Regions from separate parts of the Evansella sp. AB-rgal1 genome, predicted to be linked through region 3. Evidence: riboswitches for the same ligand, from Rfam matches in the RefSeq annotation. Region 3 holds a riboswitch; each other region holds the start of a gene.
The links. A riboswitch is a leader RNA that binds a small molecule or an ion and turns the genes downstream of it on or off. The one in region 3 is predicted to bind thiamine pyrophosphate.
Positions count from the first base shown of each region.

Region 1 (4,258 bases), on a different contig from region 3:
CTCATGAGGATGAATCCTGATAATATAAAACCTACTGTGCTTACGGCAAAAATGTTATACCAAGGACTTGACGTTCTTGGAAGCTTTCCACCGTCGATTGTTTTAGGTTTGTCTTCTCTATCCGTAGGAGTTTCTTGTTTTGTTTTTTTCACAGGTGGAGCTGGTTGTTCTTCTTCATCATCCTCTTCTTCTGGTGCTTCTGGCTCCTCTGGTTTGGATGGTTCACAATCAATATCAGATGTAGAAGCGGTAATTTGAATTAGTTCATATAGTCGTTCTTCCTCTTCTACCGTTTCCTCTTCATTATCACTCGAAGATGTAGTCGCATCGTTGGTCTGAGAGTTATTGTTTTCCTCGTTTGTATCGGTATTGTTGGTGCTTTCGTCTGCTGTGTCTTCTTCATTTGTTTCTGTGTTGTTCTCATTTGAATTGCTATCCTCATTTGATTCTGACTGCTCGTCCTCATCGTTTCCGTCGTTTTCAGAGGATTCTTCGTTTTCTTGGTTTGTTTCATCTTCTGCTTCTTTATCTTCTGCAACTTCTTCTGGTTGCGTTAATAGTGGGAATTCGAGAGTAATAGTATCTCCCGCTGTCTCAGGTGTTGTAATAATTGTCTCTCCTGGTCCAATAACCTTGTGATCGATAATTGTTCCAGGGTATTCCGATCCCCATTTCACTTCAATCTCTTGGTCATTAGGATTTGTAATTACCCAAGCATGAACCCCTTCCTCTTCTGTACATATAGGCGTGATTGTTACTGGTAGTTCTGCGGGTTCACAATCAGTGATACAATCTCCAAACTCCAATGGGTTCTCAGGTTCTTCAGGAACTTCTGGTTCTACTGGCTCTGGTTCTTCTGGGCGGTCCGTGAAGCTACCAGCTTTAATAAAAACATTAGAATCTAAGTCTCGATCTCCTGCGTCGGCAATTGCCATTTTTATTGTGTTCACTTCTCCAGCGTTCACTTGTGCCTCAACAGACAAGACTACTGTTAACCCATCCATCTCCGTATTGAGTGGTGCACCACTCTCAATATCATTGTTACGGTAAAACTCAGGATTCGAGGCATTGTCACTTCCATACGGCTCTCCTCCGTTCACATTATTAATAGAAACAACAATGTCGGTACCAGGAAGCTTTGCTTCGTTTTCCCCATTAATAAAAAAGCCAAAGACATCATTAAATGAAGAATTTACATACTCATTGTATTCATCAGATGCAAACACATACTGGAAATATATACTATCTTTTTCCGGAATGAAGTCAAATTCTAGTACAGTTGCGTCATATGTCCTATAGCCAGGAATTAATTTATCAAGATCTTCGTCACCTGGTAAGCCTGTTTCATATGCTATTGTATCCGATGTGTTGGGACCAATAACATTATGTACAGAGCCTGTACTTAGTATGATTCCTTGATCAAAACCGATAATATCCTCTCCACCTGTAAAGAAACCAGAAGATACATCTACTCCTTTAAGTGATATGTTCGTAACTGTTACTCCTTCACCAAGGAGACTTTCTACAAGGTTTTCTTTTGTTAATTGGTTCATGTCTGTTACGATAAGACCTTCCTCTTCTGTGTTTGCTAGTACTGGTTGTCCAATTATGAGGATTACTGAAAGGAAACAAATGCTAAGTATTTTCCAACTTTTCTTATACAATATTTTACCTCCTCTTCGTGCGTTTTATAGAATCTTCTCACCAATACTAGCACCGCAGTTTCCCTTTGAGTATTATCCTAAAGTATTAAATTTGGGTATATTTTCTAAATCAGTTAATTCGAACTAACTAGATATCTTTCTAAAGTCTTAGAGAGAAAAAATGTAATAGGTAGTTGAAGAACTTTCCATAGTATGATACAACTATAAGCGAGTTGTTAATTTTCAAAACTCTTAAATAATTTCATATGTACCACTACTAGGGGTGCTTGATAAAGCTGAGAGAGACGATCGTCTTAACCCTTATAACCTGATCTAGTTCGCACTAGCGTAGGGAAGAAGTGTAAAGACATAGTAAAGGGAAAGACCATTGTTTCCCTTTGCATCATGTATTATTTGGTTGTTTAAAGCCGCTTCTTTCCAACAAGAAGTGGCTTTTTTGTATGTTGTCACAAAAAGTTCAGGGACCTGGGACTGTACGATTTTGTGACAGTTTTGAAGGAGGGGAAATTGAATGAATAAAGACTTGTTAGAGGAACTCCTTAGTGATGTGGACGCTCGGCAGGATGAGATGATTGAGTTACTGAAGACACTCATTTCCTATGAAACTCCTGCTCCACCTGCTCGGAACACGAAAGAAGCACAGGACTTTGTAGCTGAGTATTTGAGTCATCTAGGTTTTGAGATTGATATGTGGGATGTGTATCCGAACGATCCCAATGTTGTGGGGTTTTTAAAGGGCACAGATAGTGGGCGTTATAAGAGTCTCATTATTAATGGTCATGTTGATGTTGCAGAGGTAAGTCCTGATGAAGCTTGGGAATTAGACCCTTTCACTCCAATTGTCCGTGATGGATATGTTATTGGTCGTGGAGCCGCTGATATGAAAGGTGGCTTAGCTGGTGCACTCTTTGCTCTGAGATTACTTCGAGAGAAAGGAGTGAAATTTCCTGGTGATCTTTCATTTCAATCAGTGATTGGAGAAGAAGTCGGGGAAGCAGGAACGTTGCAATGCTGTAAGCGTAACGGTGGCGCGAAGGCAGATTTTGCGATTGTGGTAGACACGAGTGATTTACATATTCAAGGACAAGGTGGCGTTATTACTGGGTGGATTACGATTAAAAGTGAGAGAACATTTCACGATGCAACTCGCCGCAATATGATTCATGCTGGTGGTGGTCTAATTGGTGCTAGTGCCATTGAAAAGATGACAAAAGTGATTCAAGGTTTGCAAGATTTAGAAAGACACTGGGCAGTGACAAAGAGTTACCCTGGTTGTCCACCTGGAGCAAATACGATTAATCCTGCTGTAATTGAGGGCGGACGTCATGCCGCTTTCATTGCAGATGAGTGCCGATTATGGATTACTGTTCATTTTTATCCGAATGAGAATCATGAAGAAGTGAGTCGAGAGATTGAGGAACATATTTTGAATGTGGCAAAAGGGGATCCTTGGTTGAAAGACAATTTACCTAGGTTTGAATGGGGTGGAACTTCCATGATTGAGGATCGTGGAGAGATATTCCCTTCACTAGCGGTGGATCCTGCAAATGAAGGAGTTCAGTTGTTGGCTAAGAAGCACCAAGGTATCGTAGGTTCTGAAGCGGTAGTGGATGTTTCCCCAACTGTTACCGACGGTGGTTGGCTTGGTGCAGAAGGTATTCCTACAGTTATATACGGTCCTGGCGATTTGCAAAATGCCCATGCAGTGAATGAGCAAGTTTCTATTAAACAGCTAGTGGAATATACGAAAGTGCTATTAACGTTTATTTATGAGTGGGCTAATACAAAGAAATAAGAAAATACAGTGTGTTTTGTATTGTCACAAAAAGTTCAGGGACCTGGGACCGTACGAATTTGTGAACAATTTGGATATGTTCACAAAATTGTCGGGGGTCTGGTCCCGGAACAAAAGTTCGGGGACCAGACCGGTGAATGGTTGACCGGTGAAAGGTTTGTGAAAGGTTTGTGAGTGATATATCAAACTTAGATTTTATTAGAGGGGTGTTTCGTTATGACTATGAAGTTTAGTGAGCGTTTATATGATAAGTTGCAGCCGATTTGGAGACAGAATCATGCTCATCCGTTTGTTAGGGGGATTGGGGATGGTACGCTGGATAAAGAGAAGTTTCGTTTCTTTATGGTGCAGGATTATTTGTATTTAATTGATTATGCAAAGCTGTTTGCTATTGGTGCGGTTAAGGCAACAGATGTGGAGACGATGGGGAAGTTTGCTAACTTATTAGATTCTACATTAAATGAAGAAATGTCGTTACACCGTGAATATGGAAAGAAGTTTGGGATTTCAGAAGAAGAGTTTGAAAAGGCAGATCCTTCTCCAACGACTCTTGCGTATACTCATTACATGCTTCACGTTGGGCAAAACGGTACACTTGCGGAGCTTGTTGCAGCACTTCTACCTTGCATGTGGAGCTATTGGGAGATCGGGAAAGAGTTAAATGAAGTACCTGGAGCAAGTGATCATGAATTTTATGGAGAATGGATCCAAATGTACAGTTCTAACGAGTTTGGCGACCTCGCGAAATGGTGTATCAATCTACTAGATGAACTTACAGAAGGAAAGTCAGATGCGGAGC
Region 1 covers NZ_JBGUAU010000003.1:99,251-103,508, reverse strand. Annotated here, with positions in the region: gene ACERII_RS03300 (choice-of-anchor L domain-containing protein) at 1-1,664, opposite strand, end outside; TPP riboswitch at 1,913-2,015, shown strand; gene ACERII_RS03295 (acetylornithine deacetylase) at 2,176-3,459, shown strand; gene tenA (thiaminase II) at 3,682-4,258, shown strand, end outside.
Region 1: linked by a shared signal. The riboswitch ahead of ACERII_RS03295 (acetylornithine deacetylase) and the one ahead of ACERII_RS14775 (thiazole synthase) in region 3 are both predicted to bind thiamine pyrophosphate.

Region 2 (4,258 bases), on a different contig from region 3:
GTTGGCATCTGCAATAGAACCTGGACGTAACCCATCTCCTAAAGAGAAGGAGATGTCGTATTGCTTCATAATTTCACAGATTTCCTCAAAGTGAGTATATAAGAAGTTTTCTTTATGGTGGAATAGACACCATTGCGCCATAATAGATCCACCACGAGACACTATTCCAGTTAGTCGTTTCGCTGTTAATGGAACATAACGTAAGAGAACGCCAGCGTGAATCGTGAAATAGTCCACTCCTTGCTCCGCTTGTTCAATAAGCGTATCACGATACACTTCCCACGTTAGGTCTTCCGCTACACCATTCACTTTTTCTAGTGCTTGATAAATGGGCACTGTACCCACGGGAACAGAGGAATTGCGAATAATCCATTCTCTCGTTGTATGTATGTTTTTCCCTGTTGATAGATCCATGATTGTGTCTGCACCCCAGCGAGTAGCCCACGTCATTTTTTCTACTTCTTCCTCAATAGAAGAGGAGACAGCAGAATTCCCAATATTCGCATTTATTTTCACATGGAAGTTTCGTCCGATAATCATTGGTTCGATTTCTGGGTGATTGATGTTCGCGGGGATAATCGCACGACCTCTAGCCACTTCCTCACGAACGTATTCAGCATCTAAGTTTTCGCGTATTGCGATAAACTCCATTTCAGGAGTGACGATTCCTTTTTTTGCATAATACAGCTGTGTGACGTTTTGTCCTGATTTCGCACGTAATGGTTTCCGTTTTAATCCTGGAAAAACGTTGTGGTTCGCTCTTGGATCTTGTTGATCTTTATATCCATTGTCTTCCGGCATAATCTCACGACCATCATATGCTTCAACATCATTTCTCTCTTCAATCCACTGCTGACGAAGAGGGGGAAGTCCTTCATGAATATTGATGTTGTATGCAGGATCTGTGTAAGGGCCGCTTGTGTCATATACACGAACAGGTGCATTTTCTTCTTCTCCAAAATTACCTGTTGTAGGGGATAGTGCTATTTCTCTCATTGGTACTTGTAAATCTGATCTTGAGCCTTGAACGTAAACCTTTTTGCTTCCGGTAAAACTAGACATGATGGAAATGTTTGCTTCGTTAAGTGATGATGTGGACATAAAAAAATCTCTCCTTTTTTTGTGTAGTGAAAAGGACGAGATCTAGAACACAGCAGGGGATGACATTCAAATGATCATAAGAAAAAGCCGGAACTAACCTTAAAAATAAGGCTGGACCCGGCTTATATGATCGAAGTGTATGTAAAAACACTACATATTCTAACTTCCCCACGCTGGTATGAACCAGATCAGGTCCGAAGGGTCAAGAAACCTCGTAGCGTTTCTTTCTCAGCCCAACTCATTGGACCCCCCTAGTTATTGCTATTCATTTCCATTTCAGTATACATGATCCAGAAATAATTTCAACCATTTTTTTAATATTCTTAAATTAATATCAGATATTTAGTTTTCATAATTAATATTATGTAAACTAACTAACTGATTTAAACCATATTTTAGCAGACCTTCCAAATAGTATATTAAAATTCCAGATGGTTATCAGTTTCGATATCAATTCTTGTTTTTTTCCGGAAATGATTGGGTATCATACATAAATAGAAGTAGGACAACAGAGAACTATCTGTAACTATGCTTATCATAAAAAGTTGTAAAGGGGAAATTCACATTGTCATTAACACCGGAGCAACGTGTACAATTACATGAATTCAATAACCTGACGAAGTCACTCAGCTTTAATATGTATGATATTTGTTATACAGAAACGAAAAAAGATCGAGAAGCTTATATCGCTTATATTGATGAGCAGTATAATGCCGATCGTTTAACAAACATACTGAAAAATGTGGCGGATATTATTGGGGCACACGTCCTAAATGTGGCAAAGCAGGATTATGTGCCACAAGGGGCAAGTGTGACTATGTTAGTTTCCGAAGGACCCGTTGTGGAGGTTCCTTCGGAGCGTTTCGAGGAATCACCAGGTCCTTTACCGGAAGCGGTGACCATGAGCTTAGATAAGAGTCATATTACTGTTCATACATACCCTGAATATCATCCGAGCGAAGGCATTAGTACGTTCCGTGCAGATATTGATGTTGCCACTTGCGGAGAAATTTCTCCGTTAAAAGCGCTTAACTATTTAATCCATTCCTTTGATACGGATATTATGACGATGGACTATCGTGTTCGTGGTTTTACACGTGATATTAATGGTCATAAGTTATTTATTGATCACGATATTAGCTCCATTCAAAACTATATTCCCGACGAAGTGAAACAATTGTTCGACATGATCGATGTGAACATTTATCAAGAAAACATTTTTCATACAAAATGTAAGTTGAAGGATTTTGATCTAAATAATTATCTTTTTGGTAAGAAAAAAGATCAGTTAGAGGATGATGAAATTAACAAGATAACAGAACGTCTACAGCTTGAGATGGACGAGATTTATTATGGGAAAAACATGAGTAACAATAACAATTAGCTCAGGTATACACACACAGCGTGAGAGCACGAACAATATGTTTCGTGCTCTTTCGTTATTTAATAAAGGAGAGCTGATTTTTCATATATGTTTAGTTTCCTCAAGGTGCGAGATGCCTATTGATTTGAAAAAAAGAGAGTGTGACGTTGTGTAACGGGTTAAGTTACCTATCGCAAACATTAAAAATGTAACGTAAAATGACTACTGAATTGTTCTGTAATTTCTAGTCACTTTTTTATTGTGATATAAAGCCATTTGTCCTTTCATTTCCATATTACAATATATTTCTATACACTCAAGTAACATACAAAAGTGTAGATTGAAATGTAAACTTGCACTGGACAATGTACCCCAACTATCTTTTTCCCTTGTTGTCAAAAGGAAGTATGGTTTTTTACGTTAAAATGATAGTAGTGAGAAACCAGAGATTGTGAAATTAAGCACTTAAAGCTAGTGGGGATGATTGTGAAGATTGATTTTTGCAACATACGAAGTTTTTTCCTTTTGAATTACCAAAGATACTTAAAATAAGGGGAGATTTTCCTTTTAAGCTTCAGAATATAGCTTGGATAGGGGGAAATAAGGGTAGTTTCTCCCCCTATTATATCAACCCATGTTGCTGATTTTCTTATTAGTCCGAGTGGGTCCAATCATGTATAACTGGGTTATTTTTTTAAAACAAAAAGCACTGCTAAATACAGCGCAATTTAATATACATTTCCACATACATTTTGGTACGTAAATGATAGTTTTGCGATAGGTAACGGAACCTGTTATGACGTTGTCACGTCTTTTTTAGAGAAGATACGTGTGAAAAAAGACGTCAGGAACCAATTTGTGCCATCTTTAGTCCTTTCGAGAAGGAAGACCTTTCTTTAGTGTAGAAACTACTATAATAAACTAAGTTTTGAAAAACGAGGTGAATTTATGATAACGACGTATTTTCAAAAGATAGAAGAAAAGCTTAAAATGGTCTTATTAAACGAACAAAAACAGATGGAACTTGCTGCAGAGAAGATTGCGGAAAGTATTCAAGGGGGTGGGATTGTCCAATTGTTTGGCTGTGGTCATTCTCATATCTTAACCGAGGAAGTGTTCTATCGAGCAGGGGGATTAGCTCCTATAAAGCCTATTTTTCATGAGCCTTTAATGCTCCATGAAGGCGTAGTCAGATCTTCCCAATTAGAGAGGCAAAATGACTATGCTGCTTCTTTTATACAAAGTGAGGATATTCATGAAACCGATTGTATGATCGTTTTATCTACGTCAGGAAGAAACCCGGTTCCAGTGGATGTTGCTTTGTTTTCTAAACAAAAAGGGGCTTATGTTATTGGTGTTACATCGATTACATATTCAGAAAGTCAGCCTCCTCGTCATAAGCTGGGGCTGCGGTTAGGTGATGTAGTCGATCTAGTGATTAATAATCATTCAGAGATTGGTGATGCGGTTTTGTTCCATGATGAAATAGAGGTTCCATTTGCACCCACGTCGACGGTTGTTGGAGCGACGATAGTAAATAGTATCTTTGCAGAAGCAATAAAGATTATGACTAGCAACGGTTTTGAGCCTCCAGTTTTTTTAAGTGGAAATTTAGAGGGTGCAGATGGTCATAATTCCGTTTTGGTTGAAAAATATAAAGGACGTATCCCGTTACTTGCTGTACGGGAATAGATCTGTATTTTTCTTATTTTGTGTATCTATTTGCATACGAGCTTGCTACAAACGAGTCGGGCTTAATTTTTGGTTCTAAACCCATAGATTCAATGCGTGATA
Region 2 covers NZ_JBGUAU010000006.1:32,851-37,108, reverse strand. Annotated here, with positions in the region: gene thiC (phosphomethylpyrimidine synthase ThiC) at 1-1,101, opposite strand, end outside; TPP riboswitch at 1,250-1,364, opposite strand; gene speD (adenosylmethionine decarboxylase) at 1,667-2,485, shown strand; gene ACERII_RS06295 (SIS domain-containing protein) at 3,413-4,156, shown strand; gene ACERII_RS06290 (ribonuclease H-like YkuK family protein) at 4,170-4,258, opposite strand, start outside.
Region 2: linked by a shared signal. The riboswitch ahead of thiC (phosphomethylpyrimidine synthase ThiC) and the one ahead of ACERII_RS14775 (thiazole synthase) in region 3 are both predicted to bind thiamine pyrophosphate.

Region 3 (4,258 bases):
ATGTTGTTCCTTCGATTGTATTCGTCCAAGCAATTTCTTCCTTCATTGCTTGTTTTCGTGAAAGCCATTCATTAATTCCGACACCATCTGGTTTTGGATCACTAATTTCATCTTCCATAAAGCTTTTATCTCGTTTTAAAGTAATTCGATCACTTCCGTATGGAAAGAGCTCATAATAAACATTATTTTCTCCAGCCTTTTCAACAATTCTCTCTACCAATTTACGGGAAAGTGAATGCTCGAATACTACTTTTTTCTCGACATATCCAGCCATTCCGTTGGACGTAATATATCCATCTACTTGAAAACCAGATGGTACGACTCCTTCAATTTCATCGAAAGATCTACCTGTTGCGATGAAAACTAAGAATCCTTTTTTCCGTAATTGATCAATAATTTCTTTCGTATGTATGCTTACTTTATTGTAATGATTTAATATGGTACCGTCCATATCTAAAAAAATTGCTTTAGGTTTAAATTCCACTGAGAAGCCTCCTATTATGATAAAACTTACTCAATAAGTATACACGTCTCTAAATAATGTCTCAATTGAAGAAACTGCGAGAAGGTCCTTACATATATATCCATTCGTTCTAAATTGTTCACAAGAGTTCATTAGTTTGTTATCATGAGAGTTGTAAGTTTGATAATTTCATATTTTTTATGCTAGGGGTGCCATAAATATGGCTGAGAGGAAAATCCGACCCTTTGAACCTGACTTGGTTAGCACCAACGTAGGGAAGCGACTTGAATACATTAACTTGTTCATCAAGCTCGCCCCTCACTGGCGAGCTTTTTTAGTACGTTTGAGGGATTGGGTAGTGACGACTGTAAAACAATTTCAACAAAGTAGTAGTACTAGTTAGACTTTCTTAACACTGGTAAGCTTATTTTCATGGTGAACCTAAATTCAGAACGGAGGAGTAAATATGAAAGACGTATTAACTATCGGAGGGAAAGAGTTACATAATAGATTGTTTGTAGGGACAGGAAAATTTGCCGACCATAAACAAATGGGAGAAGCGATCACTGCTTCCGAATCACAAGTTGTAACAGTAGCATTACGAAGAGTCAACATGGAAGCTAAGGAAGAGGATATTTTAACAGATATTCCTGATCACATTACCCTAATGCCAAACACGTCTGGAGCAAGAACCGCAGAAGAAGCTATTCGTATTGCAAGATTAGCAAAAGCTGTTGGGATGGGAAATTGGATAAAAATTGAGGTTATCTCTGACCACAAATATCTACTACCTGACAATGAAGAAACGACGAAAGCAACAGAAGTTTTAGCAAAAGAAGGGTTCGTAGTTTTACCATACATGAGTCCTGACTTAATGGCAGCAAAACGCATGAGAGATGCAGGAGCGGCGGCAATTATGCCATTAGGTGCTCCAATTGGGTCAAATAAAGGAATTCGTATGAAGGAAATGATTCAGATCATGATTGATGAAATGGATCTACCTATCGTTGTAGATGCAGGTATCGGGAAACCTTCAGAAGCTGCGGAAGCAATGGAAATGGGAGCAGATGCTGTCTTAGTTAACACAGCAATCGCTACAGCGGCAGACCCCGTTCAGATGGCAAGAGCCTTTGATTTAGCTGTAAAAGCAGGGCGAATTGGCTACCTATCAGGATTAGGGCCTGTTTCCATGAAAGCACATGCATCATCTCCATTAACAGGGTTCTTGGGATAGGATTATCTTGTAGAGAACCTTTAGGTATATATGAAAGTGAAAATTGCGCCATGTATGATGAAAATACCTCTGGAAAAATAGGAGTTAGTACTCTTAACTATATATGCAATGAGCGTAAGTCAGCGAGACTCCAGTGGGAAGCAGAGTAGAGGCGAGACTTCGGAGCACGGAGTAGTGTAGAAGACTCGGCAGCTCCCCTAGGAAAGCGAATGGGCTGAAACGAAGGAATACAAACCAACAAAGTTAGTATTTCTAGATATTCTGATACACGCTTTTTTCAGGGTAGATTTAAAAAAGAATGTAATAACTTTGAAAATGAGAAAGACCATACAGCCAACGAAAAGGTGGTATACAATGAGTTTTTACGAAAAGTTTGTTGAAATAAAAGATTTACCATTTGATGAAATGTTTCAATCCGTGACAGGGAAAGATGTAGAACGAGTTTTAGGAAAAGAACGATTATCGGAAGAAGATTACTTTGTGCTACTATCACCAGCAGCGGAAAACTATTTAGAAGATATGGCACAAAAGGCACACCAATTAACGGTACAGCACTTCGGGAGAACGATGCAGCTATACCTTCCGTTGTATTTATCGGATTACTGTGTGAACATTTGTAAATATTGTAGCTTTAGTTTAAATAATGATTTCCCACGCCGCCGTTTATCGATGGAAGAGGTAGAACGGGAAGCGAAGGTTATCGCTAGCATGGGAATTAAGCACATTATTTTATTATCAGGAGAATCCAAGCAACATTCTTCTGTTGATTATTTAAAAGAAAGCTTGCAAGTGTTACGAAAATACTTTTCTTCTATCGCAGTAGAAATACAGCCGTTAGATCAAGAGGAGTATGAAGAATTGTTTAAGCACGGTGTCGATGGAGTTACGGTGTATCAAGAAGTATATAACGAAGAGATTTACCGTGATATCCATGTGAAGGGACCGAAAAGAGATTTTCGCTACCGCTTAGATACTCCTGAGCGAGGAGCAAAAGCAGGTCTTCGTTCGTTGAACATTGGTACATTACTAGGAATGGACGAATGGAGAAAAGAAAGCTATATTACTGGTCTTCATGCAAATTACTTACAACAGAAATTTTTAGAGGCGGAAGTAGGGGTATCGTTCCCACGTATGCGTCCTCATGCAGGAAGCTTCCAGCCGAAAGTAATCGTTTCTGATAAAAATCTTGTTCAAGCGATGCTAGCAGTTCGACTGTTTTTACCGAGATCAGGTATTAATATCTCTACAAGAGAAACGCCTGAATTCAGAGACTCGTTACTTCCGTTAGGAGTAACAAAAATGTCTGCGGCTTCATCTACAGTTGTAGGTGGTTACTCAGAGCCAGATGTAACGCAAAGTCAATTTGAGATTTCAGATGATAGATCAGTAGAAGAAATAAAAGAATTACTTAAATCAAGGGGTTATCAGCCAGTATTGAAAGACTGGGAGCTAGTCTGACACAAATTTGCCACGGACCTGGTCCCGGAACAAAGTTTCGGGGACCAGGTCCTGGAAGGTTTTGGGTCCTGGAAGGTTTTGTGAACTTTTGAAATGAGGTTGGTGTGCGGATATGGCTAATACAAAAAAATGGGAATTTCACCTTATCTCGAATGGAAAGCTCTCATTAGAGGAGTTTGCCATAAAGGCAGGGATGTTAGAGCCGTATGTTAGATATTTTCATTTGCGAGAAAAGCAACTGACTGCTAACCAACTTGCAAATGGTATAGAACTGCTTCTCCGTGAAGGGGTTCCTAAGTCCAAAATAATGGTGAATGATCGTGTAGATGTTGCAGCTGCCTTTCAGGTTGCGGGAACGCAATTAGCGTACCACAGCCTTTCCGTGGAGAGAGTGAAACAAACTTTTCCTACCCTAAAAGTTGGGACATCTGTCCATTCTGTAGAAGAAGCGAAGATAGCTGAAGCAAACGGTGCTGATTATTTGCTATATGGACATATTTTTCCATCAAAATCAAAGCCAAACTTAGAACCAAAAGGTACATCACAACTGAAGCAATTAACAGAACTAATCACGATCCCTGTCATTGCTATCGGCGGAATCACACCAGAAAATATAAAAGACACATTAGAAGCAGGCGCGAAAGGTGTCGCAGTAATGTCAGGGATACTCGAAGCGAAAGATCCAGTAACTATGATAAAATCTTATATAGAACGGGGGAAATAATGTGGAAGTTCAAGTGAATGGAAAGAAGAGTGAACTCCCTGTATCCGTAAAAACTATTACAGACTTATTAGTTCATTTTGAATTAGATAAACAAGTTGTTATTGTAGAATTAAATGAAAGCATCATTGACAAGCAAGTTCACGAAAAAACAGAAATTCAGGATGGAGATAAAATTGAACTTGTTCGGTTTGTTGGTGGTGGTTGATTACGAAGGGAAGCGTGTAGGCGTGAATAATCGTTATTCAAGACAAGAATTATTTTCACCAATAGGAAAAGAAGGGCAACAGAAAATTCAACTTAAGCATGTTCTTGTGATAGGAGCTGGAGCCCTAGGAACAGGAAACAGTGAAAACTTAGTCCGAGCTGGTGTGGGAACAGT
Region 3 covers NZ_JBGUAU010000016.1:79,391-83,648, forward strand. Annotated here, with positions in the region: gene ACERII_RS14770 (HAD family hydrolase) at 1-484, opposite strand, end outside; TPP riboswitch at 659-758, shown strand; gene ACERII_RS14775 (thiazole synthase) at 930-1,697, shown strand; gene thiH (2-iminoacetate synthase ThiH) at 2,052-3,155, shown strand; gene tenI (thiazole tautomerase TenI) at 3,268-3,879, shown strand; gene thiS (sulfur carrier protein ThiS) at 3,881-4,084, shown strand; gene ACERII_RS14795 (thiazole biosynthesis adenylyltransferase ThiF) at 4,107-4,258, shown strand, end outside.

Region 4 (4,258 bases), on a different contig from region 3:
TCGGCTAAATGGAATCTTCCATCGTGGTGCCAGCCTGGTTGTGGATGGGGCATGGAACCTACTGCACATATTCGGTTGACTCCCGCATCTCCTAACATGGAAATGATCGAGGTAAGACGTTGTGGTGAACATCCAACCCCTACACTTTGTATATAGCCAACGATTCCCCTTATATACTGTTTTATTTCTAAAATATTGTCCACCGGTATCACCGTAATAAAGCGGTTCAATGGTGAAAAAGGAAAGAGTTCTTCCCTATTATTTGTTTTCAGCTCACGGTAGACAACCGTCCATACCGTATTACCGTCACTTTTAATAAGATTCATCGTTTTCGACTCAAAGCTTTCAAATTCCAGACTGGATCTTTGGCTCACGATAGCGTGCTGTTCTTCCTCCGATAATGCGGCCCTCGGGTGAATACTCTGAAAGTTTTCCATTTCATTTGCCAGCATTTCTGCAAATTCTCGGGGCCCGTATTTGCCGCCACGTTCCACGAAAAATACATGCGGTGACAAACATCCTTGTTGGTCAAACCAGGACACATCATGTGCAGCTAATTTTGCTGTCCGCCAAACCTTCGTCGCTGCTAAACACTCCTTTGTGAGCATTCCAAAGCTCACTTTATGACCATGAGCATGGAAGGAAACATGGGAAGGTACTTTTTCTTTTATCTGGTCGATGGCCTCTTTTCCTCCATATGCAATAACAGCATTAGACTGAGAAAAACTAAGTTTTTCTAAGTCAACCTCTCCCCCCTTCCACGATACTATCGCTATCGTTTCTGCAAGTTGAGGATCTATTTCCCGCAACGTTTTGGCAAAGAGAACGGAAAATAACGGCTCTGATGACGAGACCTTTCCAAAGGTTGCAGACTTTAATAAAACGCCAGCAGTTAAACTCCAGAGCGGTAAAGCTGGAACATTCCCTGAAAAAATATGAGTAATTAACTCTGGACCATACGCTCTATATAATCCCCCTGATTTACGTGGACGAAATTCATCTAGTATAAGGGGGTTAGGAAAATCCTCATCAATCATTCGCTGTAATTTTTCTTTACGAAATTGTCTAAAATAACGACTAATATATAAACGAACCATTTCTTTATCGTATCCCGTGATTACAGGCAGCATTTGTTCTGCTAGTTGACGCAACTCGTATTGAGGGTTCAACCATTTTTGCACTGCTTGGTCCATGACTTCAATGACATCATTGGTTTTAAGCGTTCTTAAATAGTTTTGCTGCTGATTTTTTATCGTTTCAATAACATGTGATACCATTTCTGGTGTTAATTCAGGGACTTCTAATTCTACTTTTTCTCCATGATTTTCAAAAACTAGCGTTTTAAATGTGGCAGCTTCAAAGAGATCCTTACATTGATTCGGAATAAAATAACATCTATACATGTTAGGATTCACCTTCAGAGTTCTTAGAGGAGGCTATAAATTGCTCTACAGCTAAGGAACAGCCTTTTGCTTCTGCGCCTTTCGCTCTACCTAATAAATAAAAGCCATCTTCCTCTTGAACTCCCATATCCTCTGTGAGAATTGCCATCACCGAATTAATATTTGCTAAATCGTAATGAACAATTATTCCCTTTTCACCTGGAGCTTTTTCCTCCATTTTTTCCAAATCCATGATGACTGTTTTAACCCAATGTGGTGTTTGTTTCCGTGTACTTATTGGATGATCCTTATAAAAATCCAAAAGATTTCGATCATAAATCTGTGAGCTTAATTCTGTCATTCCGTACATATTGACGCATAGTTCCGGTGGAATGGAGAACAATTCACTCATTTCTTGTCTAAATACTTCTGGAGTCATTTCCCGTGATCGTCCTTTGGAACCACCTGTATCCATGATGCGACTATGAGTAGGAAGGTTAAATCGGATCCCTCTTTCTTTGCATTCATCTAATAAATGAATGAAAGAGAATGTTGCACCTATCAGAAGAATTGGCTCTTGCTGTTTTTGCAGCTCCTCTATGAAGCTATCTATTTCAAAACCTTCTTTTGAAAAAGCATATTGACTGTCTTCTGTACCAAATGTATTTATCGCAATATGTAAATAGTGTGCTAACGATGAGTTTGGCATCTCCTCTTCTGTAGGAAAAAGAACGAACATTTTCATTTTATCCATATCAGGAATAATATGAGATTTAAAATGCGTCTTCATCGATAAATCATAGATTTCTAAATCACGATGATAGTTTTTTCCCCGTTTCTCTGGGTTTGTTGTTCCACTTGTCATAAACAGTGCTTTCGCTTCTTCTATTGGATGACAAGATAATGTTGTTAGTTTGAAAGCATCGATAGGAACAGGTGGTATTTCCGTATAGTGCTTCACTTTTCTCGGGGAAACACGCCGTTTCCTACAAAATTTACGGAAGGGCTGATTATGTTCATATTGAAACTGAAATACTTTTAATGCCATCTCATTAAAGGCCTCCTCCGTGGAAGTGGGCTGTGAGATAAAAGTACTCAACTCTTGTTTTAATGCTAAATAATCCTCTAACATATGTGACACCCCAATACTAATGATTTGTGGAACATGAACAGGGTCTTTGTGTCAATTCTTTACTGAAACATAGTACCTTTCCCTCTGTTCCTTCATTAAACAGAAAAAGACCGCTCTCAAATAGAAAGCGGCCATCAATTTTAACTAGATAATACGGAAGAAACTAAATAGCTTTTATGATGTCCACTTCCCTACGCTAATATTAGTTAGTTCAGGTTCAAAGGGTTTGAAAGCGACGCTCTCATCTCAGCCTAATAAGGCCCCCCTAGTGGTTAACATTTAGTTATATAAAGTTAATGAATCATATCCATCTTATCATGTCACACTTACATGTCAACTTAGATTGTTGCTGCATCCTCTTCAACCGTAATTTCTGCTTTTATGTCATCCTTAGGTAAAAGTGCCCAATGGTTTATCACCTTCAAACATCATCCACCTCCTGAAAATAGTAAAGATATCTTTACACACCGGTGTTTATTAACAAAGGATTATTAATTCTCTTCTTTTCTAGAATACTATGGCTTCTTAAATAAAATGGAGTTGTGATCTTGGATTCAATTTAACTGTACTGTTAAAACTAACCCATGCATCCGTTAGTTTAACAAACCCCTTCTCCTCTTTGTTCCATTTTCTCATTTAAACACATCAAAAACTATACTTTCTCCATCTTCATACTGACAAATAACAATTTGTAAGTTTTTCATATTCCAATCTATGGAACGTAAATAAATAAAAGAATTATCCACTTCTACAATTTTATTATCCAAAAGATATTGTAAATCGAAATACTTATCGTACTCCTCATTAATACCAGGTGGTTCAATATTAATTGGCATAAAAAACTCTGAAGGCTGTTCCGAGTTTTCCTTGATGGTTCTAGTACTAATATTGTATTGGTGGGTAAATGGAATTTCGTTAGAAAAAGACATATCATCATTTCCAATATAGATTGTTGTACCATCTTGAGAAACAGCTGCTACCATCATGGAGATGTCATACGACTTCATATGTTCATACGAAATCCGATTCGTAACCAATGAATCATGCATATTATATACAATGACTCCAAATGTCCCATTCATCACCGCTATTTTATCATCAGCATATAAAAGTCTAGGCATTTCAGCACCTATATTCATTTTTGCAATGTCAGACAGGTCTACAGATAATTCTTCACCTTCACTATCAGAACTCTGTCCAGCCAGCTCGTTTTCTGGACCTAAAAGGGAACCATTTAGAAAAGATATGCTTAATATAAGAAAAATAGCTGCAGCAGAAGCCAATGCTGTCCAATAGAACGGATTAAAATTTCTTGATTTATGAATTCCTTGTTGAAGTTTCATTTGAATCTTTTCGCTTTCTTCCGTCGTAAATTCAACATTCTTATCTAAATAACTTTTCACTTTTTCTGATATCTTCTTATCGGATTTATTCAAGTTTACCACCCCTTTCAAGTCTTCTTTTTAGAGCATCTTTTCCGCGTAACAGTCTTGATTCAACTGTATTTATACTAATATTGAGAACCTCACTTATTTCCTTCATATTCATTTCCTGATAGTAATAAAGAATAAGAACTTCTTTGTATTTTCCTGAAAGACTAGCAATTTGTTCAACTATTTCATCGGAATTTTGTTGCTGGATATACTCTCCTTCGGATGATTGACTTGTAAGAGGACATCCTTATTTATTTTTAAATCATTACTTTCTTGAATAAACACTGCTCAACCTCCCTTCTAAAAATTAG
Region 4 covers NZ_JBGUAU010000047.1:8,740-12,997, reverse strand. Annotated here, with positions in the region: gene ACERII_RS24360 (acyl-CoA reductase) at 1-1,403, opposite strand, end outside; gene ACERII_RS24355 (LuxE/PaaK family acyltransferase) at 1,405-2,514, opposite strand; TPP riboswitch at 2,686-2,791, opposite strand; gene ACERII_RS24350 (hypothetical protein) at 3,147-3,950, opposite strand; gene ACERII_RS24345 (RNA polymerase sigma factor) at 3,943-4,119, opposite strand.
Region 4: linked by a shared signal. The riboswitch ahead of ACERII_RS24355 (LuxE/PaaK family acyltransferase) and the one ahead of ACERII_RS14775 (thiazole synthase) in region 3 are both predicted to bind thiamine pyrophosphate.